DNA from 2 places in the Oharaeibacter diazotrophicus genome. Region 1 is predicted to be linked to the other one. Evidence: predicted binding sites of a transcription regulator. Region 1 holds the regulator's gene; the other holds the start of a gene.
What was found. The regulator PhoB, encoded in region 1, activates phosphate uptake and scavenging genes when phosphate is short. The targets are predictions, from matches to a motif close to TGTCATNNANCTGTCAT.
Positions count from the first base shown of each region.

Region 2: phnC (phosphonate ABC transporter ATP-binding protein) is a predicted target of PhoB. The motif match lies at 2,444-2,460, and genes of this name have one in related genera.

Region 1 is NZ_SNXY01000006.1:68,166-72,988, reverse strand. Features, by position in the region: partial or broken gene EDD54_RS23760 (DUF3333 domain-containing protein) at 1-204, shown strand, start outside; partial or broken gene pstA (phosphate ABC transporter permease PstA) at 202-1,065, shown strand; gene pstB (phosphate ABC transporter ATP-binding protein PstB) at 1,101-1,922, shown strand; gene phoU (phosphate signaling complex protein PhoU) at 1,961-2,668, shown strand; gene phoB (phosphate regulon transcriptional regulator PhoB) at 2,687-3,385, shown strand; gene EDD54_RS00505 (NUDIX domain-containing protein) at 3,456-4,046, opposite strand; gene EDD54_RS00500 (DeoR/GlpR family DNA-binding transcription regulator) at 4,169-4,823, shown strand, end outside.
Region 2 is NZ_SNXY01000007.1:445,535-450,357, reverse strand. Features, by position in the region: gene EDD54_RS10660 (ABC transporter ATP-binding protein) at 1-631, shown strand, start outside; gene EDD54_RS10655 (LLM class flavin-dependent oxidoreductase) at 648-1,655, opposite strand; gene EDD54_RS10650 (DapH/DapD/GlmU-related protein) at 1,777-2,385, opposite strand; gene phnC (phosphonate ABC transporter ATP-binding protein) at 2,566-3,381, shown strand; gene phnD (phosphonate ABC transporter substrate-binding protein) at 3,427-4,362, shown strand; gene phnE (phosphonate ABC transporter, permease protein PhnE) at 4,436-4,823, shown strand, end outside.

The sequences.
Region 1 (4,823 bases):
GCCGCGGGCATCATGTCGGGCGACGCCTTCCGCTTCGACACGCTGATGCAGAACGCGGTGATCACGACGCTCTCGCTCGACCCGGACGACGAGGATGGCCTCTACGACGCCCTCGACCTGTTCTCCAAGGGCTCGGTGCCGCTGCTGCGCCGGACCATCGCGGAGGACCCGTCGCTGATCGGCCAGAAACGCGACGTCGAGTTCTACGCCGACGGCAACATCGACGCCTTCGTGAAGGGCGCGATCAGCGCCGACGTCCCCGAGGAGCAGCGCGTCGTCAAGGACGCCCAGATCAAGGTGCTCCAGGAACTCCAGGCCGACGGCCACGTCCACAAGGCCTTCAACACCGGCCTGTTCACTTTCGGCAACTCGACCCGTCCCGAGGTCGCCGGTGTCGGCGTCGCCATCGTCGGCTCGTTCTGGATGATGCTGGTGGTGCTGGTGCTGTCGCTGCCGATCGGCGTCGCCGCCTCGATCTACCTCGAGGAATTCGCGCCGAAGAACCGGCTGACCGACCTGATCGAGGTCAACATCAACAACCTCGCGGCGGTGCCCTCGATCGTCTACGGCATCCTCGGCCTGTCGGTGTTCATCAACTTCGCCCACCTGCCCCGCTCGGCGGCGCTGGTCGGCGGCTTGGTGCTGACGCTGTCGACCCTGCCGACGATCATCATCGCCACCCGCGCCGCGCTGAAGGCGGTGCCGCCGTCGATCCGCGAGGCCGGTCTCGGCGTCGGCGCCTCGAAGATGCAGACCATCTTCCACCACGTGCTGCCGCTCGCCATGCCGGGCATCCTGACCGGCACCATCATCGGCCTCGCGCACGCCCTCGGCGAGACGGCGCCGCTGCTGATGATCGGCATGAAGGCCTTCGTGGCCGACGTCCCGACCTCGCCGCTCGAGCCGGCGACCGCGCTGCCGACCCAGATCTACATGTGGGCGACCGAGCCCGAGCGCGCCTTCGTGGAGCGCACCTCGGCCGCCATCATGATCCTGCTCGCCTTCCTGTTCGTCATGAACGCCGCCGCCGTGGTCCTGCGCCGCGCCTTCGAGCGCCGCTGGTGACCCGCCGCCCCCCCGTATCGTCCGGAGGATTTCCGATGACCGCCGTCCTCGCCGAAGCGCCCAAGCACCAGACCATCCGCACGCCCGACGCCGTGGCGCGTCCGGTCAAGGTCAAGGCTGACACCGTCAAGGTCTTCTACGGCCAGAAGCAGGCGCTGCACGGCGTCTCGATCGACATACCCGAGCGCGCGGTCACCGCGTTCATCGGCCCGTCGGGCTGCGGCAAGTCGACCTTCCTGCGCTGCATCAACCGGATGAACGACACCATCGCCGGATGCCGCGTCGAGGGCCGGATCGCCATCGACAACAAGGACATCTACGACCCGGATCTCGACGTGGTCGAGCTGCGCGCCCGCGTCGGCATGGTGTTCCAGAAGCCGAACCCGTTCCCGAAGTCGATCTTCGAGAACGTCGCCTACGGCCCGAAGATCCACGGTCTCGCCCGCTCCAAGGCGGACCTCGAGGAGATCGTGGTGACCTCGCTGAAGAAGGCCTCGCTGTTCAACGAGGTCAAGGACCGCCTGCACGAGCCGGGCACCGGCCTCTCCGGCGGTCAGCAGCAGCGCCTCTGCATCGCCCGCGCCATCGCGGTGTCGCCCGAGGTGATCCTGATGGACGAGCCGTGCTCGGCGCTCGACCCGATCGCGACCGCCAAGGTCGAGGAACTGATCGACGAGCTGCGCACCAACTTCACGATCATCATCGTGACCCACTCGATGCAGCAGGCGGCCCGCGTGTCGCAGCGCACCGCCTTCTTCCACCTCGGCGTGCTCGTCGAGGAGGGTCCGACCGATCACATCTTCACCAACCCGATCGAGAAGCGGACCCAGGACTACATCACCGGCCGCTTCGGCTGAGCCGCGCCGCAACGCCAGGCACGCTTCGGGAGGGTTCCATGGAGCACACCGTCACCGCCTTCGACCAGGAATTGCGCGATCTCGCCGGCCACGTCGCCGAGATGGGCGGCATCGCCGAGCGGCTGGTCGCCGATTCCGTCGCCGCCCTCGCCCGGCTGGACCAGTTCCAGGCCCAGCGCGTCGTCGACGCCGACCGCCGCCTCGACGAACTTCAGCGCCGCATCGAGGAGGAGGCCGTCCTCCTGATCGCGCGCCGCCAGCCGATGGCCTCGGACCTGCGCGAGATCGTCGCCGCCCTGCGCATCTCGATCGACCTCGAACGCGTCGGCGACCTCGCCAAGAACATCGCCAAGCGCGTCGCCGCCATCAACGGCGCCGGCCTGCACAAGAGCCTGTGGGTCGGTGTCGAGCACCTCTCCGACATCGTGCTCGAGCAGATGAAGGCCGTGCTCGACGCCTTCACCCAGCGCGACGACGCCGCCGCCCGCGCGGTGCGCCTGCGCGACACCGAGATCGACGCGCTCTACACCTCGATCTTCCGCGAGCTCCTGACCTACATGATGGAGGATCCGCGCAACATCTCGCAGTGCGCCCATCTGCTGTTCTGTGCCAAGAACCTGGAGCGCATCGGCGACCACGCCACCAACATCGCCGAAACCGTGCACTATGCGCTGACCGGCGCGCCCTACGGCGAGGAACGCCCGAAGGCCGACCTCAGCGCCATCGAAACCGTGACGCCGGCCTGAGCCGGCGCGGGGCGATCCATGACCAAGGTCCTGATCATCGAGGACGAGGAGCCGGTCAGCCTGCTCCTGCGCTACAATCTCGAGGCCGAGGGCTTCGAGGTCGAGCAGAGCTTCCGCGGCGACGAAGCCGAGATCCGGTTGCGCGAGATCGTGCCGGACATCGTCATCCTCGACTGGATGCTGCCCGGCCTCTCGGGCATCGAGCTGTGCCGGCGGCTGCGCCAGCGCCCGGAGACCCAGCGCACGCCGGTCATCATGCTGACCGCGCGCGGCGAGGAATCCGAGCGCGTGCGCGGCCTCGCGACCGGCGCCGACGACTACATCGTCAAGCCCTTCTCGGTGCCCGAGCTGGTGGCGCGCGTGAAGGCGCTCCTGCGCCGGGCCAAGCCCGAGACGCTGACGTCGGTGCTGGTCTCCGGCGACATCGAACTCGACCGCGAGACCCGCCGGGTCCGCCGCAGCAGCCGCGAGATCCATCTCGGCCCGACCGAGTTCAAGCTGCTGGAATTCCTGATGCGGGCGCCCGGCCGGGTCTTCACCCGCGAACAGCTGCTCGACGGCGTCTGGGGCCACGACGTCTACGTCGACGAGCGCACCGTCGACGTCCACATCGGCCGGCTGCGCAAGTCGATAAACCGCGGCACCTCGAAGGACCCGATCCGCACCGTCCGCGGCGCCGGTTACTCCTTCAACGAGCAGTTCGCCAAGCAGCGCTGAGGGCGGCCGTCGGGCCGCCGGCACCTTGGCGAGTTCGTGGTGGACCGGCAGGCCGCGGGCGCCCCACCGGTCAGCCCGCGTGCGGGAAGATCGCCAGCGCGGCGTGCTGCAGCAGCATGATCGTCTTGGCGTCGGCGATGCGGCCGTCGGCGACCATCGCCATCGCCTCGTCGAAGCCGACTTCCATCATCTCGATGTCCTCGCCCTCCGCGGCGACGCCGCCGCCGTCCGAGACCCGGTCGGCCGGCTCGTAGGGCGCGACGAAGAAGTGCAGCCGCTCGGTCACCGACCCGGGACTCGTGAAGGCCTCGTAGACCTTCACCGGCGCCCGCACCCGGAAGCCGGTCTCCTCCTCGGCCTCGGCGCGGATGCGCTCCTCCGGCGAAGCGGCGTCGAGCAGGCCGGCCGGCGCCTCGATCAGGAGGTCGTCCCAGCCGTTGACGAAGGCCGGGTAGCGGAACTGCCGGGTCAGCACCACGGTGCGGCGGTCGAGGTCGTAGAGCAGGATGACCGCGCCGTTGCCGCGGTCGTAGGTCTCGCGCGACTGACGCTGCCAGACGCCGTCGGCGCGGCGGAAGTCGAAGACGGTCTTCCGGAGGACGTACCAGTCGTCGGAGAGCACCCGGACGTCGTGAACCCGGACCCGGTCGGCCACCGTCATCGCACACCTCACACTTCATGAAATCGCACGAACGAGAACGAAATTGCCGTTCTTGCTTGCCTTCAGGGCACGGATACGGGATATTTCGTGCAGAGACAAGAATTTTCGTGAAGGCTCTCGTCATGCTCGCCAGCCAACGCCGCGCCCTGATCCTAGAGACGCTGGCCCGCGAGGGTCAGGTCGTCGCCAAGGTGGCGGCGGAGCGATTCGGGCTGTCGGTGGACACGATCCGGCGCGACCTGCGCGAAATGGCGGCGGAGGGACTGCTGCAGCGGGTCCACGGCGGCGCGCTGCCCGCTTCGCCGGCGCTGGCGGATTTCGCCGCGCGGCAGTCGATCGCCACCGACGCCAAGGACCGGATCGGCCGGGCGGCGGCGGCGCTGGTACGGCCGGGGTCGGTGGTGTTCGTCGACGGCGGCACCACCGCGGGCCGGCTCGCCCGGCACCTTCCGCCCGATCTCGCCGCGACCGTGGTGACCCATGCGCCGAGCGTCGCGCTCGAGCTCCTCGACAAGCCGGGAATCGAGGTGGTGCTGGTCGGCGGCCGGCTGTTCCGGCATTCGGTCGTCGCGGTCGGGGCCGCCGCCGCGGCGGCGATCGCGGAGGTGCGGGCCGACACGGTGTTCCTCGGGGTCACCGGCATCCACCCGGAGCACGGGCTCACCACCGGCGACTACGAGGAAGCCCGGATCAAGCGGGCGATGATTGCGGCCTCGGCCGACTGCGTGGTGCTCGCCTCGGCCGAGAAGATCGCGGCGGTGTCGCCGTGGCGGATCG
Region 2 (4,823 bases), on a different contig from region 1:
CCGGGCGATCGTGCGCAGCCCCAAGGCCTTCCTGTTCGACGAACCGCTCTCGAACCTCGACGCCCGCCTGCGCGAACAGATGCGCGCCGAGATCAAGACGCTGCACCGCGACCTCGGGGCGACCTCGATCTACGTCACCCACGACCAGATCGAGGCGATGACGCTGGCCGACCGCATCGTCGCCATGCACGGCGGCGTGGTTCAGCAGGTCGGCAGCCCGCTCGACCTCTACGACCGCCCCGCCAACCTGTTTGTCGCCGGCTTCATCGGCTCGCCGGCGATGAACGTGCTCGACGGCGTGCGCCGCGGCGGCGGCGTCGAATTGGCGGGTGGTGCCGTGCTGCCGGCGCCGGCGGGGCTCGCGGTCGCCGAGGGCGCGGCGGTCAAGGTCGGCGTCCGGCCGGAGCACCTGCAGCTCGCGCCCGCGGGCGGGCCGGGGTTCGCCGGCACCATCGACATCGTCGAGCCCACCGGCTTCGGCACCATCGCCCACGTCCGGCTGTTCGACCGCGACGTCAAGGCGTTCACCCTCGACCGCGCGGTCGCGGTCGCCGGCCGTACCGTCGCCGTCACGATCGACCCGGCGCGTCTGCACTGGTTCTCCGCCGACGACGGCCGTCGCCTCGACTGAGCCCGAACCCGGGTCCTCACGCCGCGGCGCGGCCGGCCCGCAAGTCCGCGGCGACGTCGGCGAGGATCTCGTAGGAGCGCAGCCGGGCGCCGTGGTCGTGGATCGCGGCGGCGGCGATCACCTCGTCGACGCCGGTCTCGGCGACGAAGGCGGCGAGACCGGCCCGCACCGTCTCGCGCGAGCCGACGAAGGAGCGCGCCAGCATGCCCGACACGTGGGCCTTCTCGCCCGGGGTCCAATAGGCTTCGATGTCGGCGATCGGCGGCTGCAGCCGGCCGCGCCGGCCGCGGATCATGTTGGTGAAGGCCTGCTGCGTCGAGGTGAACAGCCGGCGCGCCTCGACGTCGGTGTCGGCGGCGATCACGTTGACGCCGGCGATGGCGTACGGCCGGTCGCTCTGCTCGGACGGCCGGAAGCCTGCGCGGTAGAGCGCCAGCGCCTCGATCAGCGCCTGCGGCGCGAAATGCGAGGCGAAGGCGTAGGGCAGCCCGAGCAGGCCGGCGAGTTCGGCGCCGAACAGCGAGGAGCCCAGGATATAGAGCGGCACCTCGGTGCCGGCGCCGGGCACGGCGCGGATCACCTGATCCTCGCCCGCCGGCGCCAGCAGCGCCTGGAGCTCGACGACGTCGCTCGGGAAGCGGTCGGCCGCCTCGGGGGTGCGGCGCAACGCGCGCAGCGTGCGCTGGTCGGTGCCGGGCGCGCGGCCGAGGCCGAGGTCGATCCGGCCGGGGTGGAGTTCCGCCAGCGTGCCGAACTGCTCGGCGATCACCAGCGGGGAGTGGTTCGGCAGCATGATCCCGCCGGCGCCGACGCGGATCGTCGAGGTGCCCGCGGCGACGTGGGCGAGCACCACCGCCGTCGCCGCGCTGGCGATGCCGACCATGTTGTGGTGCTCGGCGAGCCAGAAACGCCGGTAGCCCCAACCTTCCGCGTGGCGGGCGAGGTCGAGCGAGTTGGCGAGCGCCTCGCCGGGCGTCCGGCCCTCGGCGACGGGGGCGAGGTCGAGGATCGAGAAGGCGGTCATGGGCGTCGGTCCGGATCGGGGAGCATCGGTTCGACAATTCCGATCTTCCGAGCCGTTCCGCAAGACCGCACCCCCGGGCGATGACGCGATCGTGTAGGCGGCCGCGCCGACGCCCGAGCTCTCAACCGCCGTGCTTCTCCAGGAAGGCCTCGACCGGCAGCGCCCGGAAGTCGGGCAGTGCGCGACGCAGGCGATCGTGGTCCCAGTCCCACCACGCCAGCACCTGCAACCGCGCCGCCACCGTCTCCGGGAAGCGGCGGCGGATCGGCTTGGCCGGAACGCCGCCGACGATGGTGTAGGCCGGCACGTCGCGGCTGACCACGGCGCCCGCCGCGACGACCGCACCGTCACCGACCGTGACGCCGGGCAGGATCACCGCACCGTGGCCGATCCAGACATCGTGGCCGATGGTCACCGGGGTCGAGCGCCGCCAGTCGAAGAAGGCGGCCTCGTCGGCTTCGCCCTCGAAATAGAGCGAGGACCGGTAGGTGAAATGCGCCTGCGTCGCCCGGTGCATCGGATGGTTGCCCGGGTTGATCCGGGTGTGCGAGGCGATCGAGCAGAACCTGCCGATCGTCGTGTAGATGATCTCGGCGTCGTGGGCGACGTAGGAATAGTCGCCGAACACGGTCTCGGTGACCTGCGAGCGCTCGCCGACCTCGGTGAAGCGGCCGAGCGTCGAGGCGACGACGCGTGCGCCCTGGTGGATGGTCGGATCGACGCCGAGCATGGAAATCTCCCCTTCGCCGCGATGGAAGTGCGGGCGCGGCAGAGGGAATCAGCCGGTGATGACGGTTTCGTGTCGCGGGTTGCGAGACTTGTTCATAAATTACCCGGCTCATTATTAGCCGACCGTCACTAAATTTACGTGAAACTCCAATAACTCCGAGGCCGGCACGGAGGTTGGACGATGCTGGTACTCGACGGCGTCAGCCGCAAATTCTCGGACAAGACGGCGGTGGACCAGGTGTCCGCGGAGTTCGCGCCCGGGAGCTTCGTCGGCATCATCGGTCGTTCCGGCGCCGGCAAGTCGACGCTGCTGCGCATGATCAACCGGCTGGTCGACCCGACCGCCGGCGCGATCCGCTTCGGCGACCGCGACGTCACCCGCCTGAAGGGCGCCGAGCTCGACGCCTGGCGGGCGCGCTGCGCCATGATCTTCCAGCAGTTCAACCTGATCGGCCGCCTCGACGTCCTCACCAACGTGCTGATGGGCCGGCTCGACCACGTCTCGGCGCCGCGGGCGCTGCTCCGCCTGTGGTCGGACGAGGACCGCGCGATCGCGCTGTCCGCGCTCGAGATGTTCGGCATCGCCGACCTCGCCGCCAAGCGCGCCGACCAGCTCTCCGGCGGGCAGCAGCAGCGCGTGGCGATCGCCCGCGCCCTGGTCCAGGAGCCTCGGATCGTGCTCGCCGACGAGCCGATCGCCTCGCTCGACCCGCGCAACACCAGGATCGTGATGGACGCCCTGCTGCGGATCAATCGGCACTTCGGCATCACGGTGCTCTGCAATCTCCATTCGCTCGATCTGGCGCGCGGCTACTGCGACCGCCTGATCGGCATGTCCGCCGGCCGCGTCGTGTTCGACGGCGCGCCCGCCGCGCTCACCGACGACGTCGCCCGCGACCTCTACGGCCTCGAGGCCGGCGAGGTGATGGACGCCGCCCACGCCGCGCCCGCCGCCCACGCGGGCGGTGCGAGCCAGCCTTCCGCCGTCCCCGCCTGACGGCGGAGCCGGCCCGAAACCTCTTTGTCCCGATAGGAGATCAGCATGCTCGATCGTCGCAGCTTCGTGGTGGCCGCCGTCGCGGCCGCCACCCTCGCCGGCACCGCCTCTGCCGCCTTCGCCGAGGGCTGGAAGGACCAGTATCCCGAGCTGTCGCTGGCGGTGATCCCGGCCGAGAACGCCTCGACCACCACCGACCGCTACGGCCCGCTCGCCGACTACCTCTCCAAGGAGCTCGGCGTGAAGGTCACGCTGCGCGTCGCCAACGACTACGCCGCGGTCATCGAGGCCCAGCGCGCCGGCAACGCCCAGATCGCCATGTACGGCCCGGCCTCCTACGCCCGCGCCGTCATGACCGGCGTCGAGCTCGACCCGCTCGTCGTGCCGCGCCACTCGAACGGCATGACCGGCTACTTCTCGGTCGTCTACGTCCGCGCCGACAGCGCCTACAAGACCATCGAGGACCTGCGCGGCAAGACCCTCGCCCTGGTCGACCCGAACTCGACCTCCGGCAACAACGCCCCGCGCTTCTTCCTGGACCGCGCCGGCTACTCGGTCGACACCTTCTTCGGCAAGTCCTTCTTCGCCGGCAGCCACGACAACGCCGTCCTGGCGCTCGCCCAGGGCACGGCCGACGCCGCCGCCAACTCCTGGAACTCCGAGGACGACTCCAACCTCACCCGGATGATCACCAAGGGCGTGCTCAAGGACGCCGCCGGCAATCCGATGAAGAAGGAGGACTTCCGCATCGTCTTCAAGTCGGACTTCCTGCCCGAGGGCCCGTTCTCGGTGCTCTCCGCCCTGCCGGAGGACCTCAAGGCCCAGATCAAGCAGGCCTTCCTCGACATGCCCTCGAAGGATCCGAAGGGCTACGCCGCCCTGTCCGACGGCAAGGACAAGGAGTTCGTCGGGATCGACCGCGCCGCGTTCGACCCGATCATCGAGATGGTCAAGTTCAACGACGCCGCCCGCAAGTCCTGACGCAGGCCTTCACCGGGGCCGGGTTCCGCCGCGCGCGGGATCCGGCCCCGGCCCCTTTCCAGGAGCCGCCGCCTTGAGCCTCGTCCCGGTGCTGCCCGACGCGCAGCGCGTCAGCCTCGCGAGCGGCTACGCCGCCACCGTGCGCGCCCGCCGCATCCGCCTCCTCGTCGGCCTCACCGCGGTCGTCCTCCTCGCTCTGGTGGCCGGATGGGCCGCCGAGGTCCGGATCGGCACCTTCGCGACCAACCTCTGGCGCTTCACCAGCTACCTCGGCCGGATCACGCCCGAGTTCTCCTGGGCGACGCCGTTCCAGAGCCTTGCGGCCTGGTACTGGAACCTGCCGCACTGGCTGTCGCTGCTCGCCGAGACGCTGCTGATCGCCTATCTCGGCACGCTGATGGGCGCCGTCGTCGGCTTCGCCCTCTCCTTCCTCGCCGCCGCCAACCTCAACCCGAACCCGA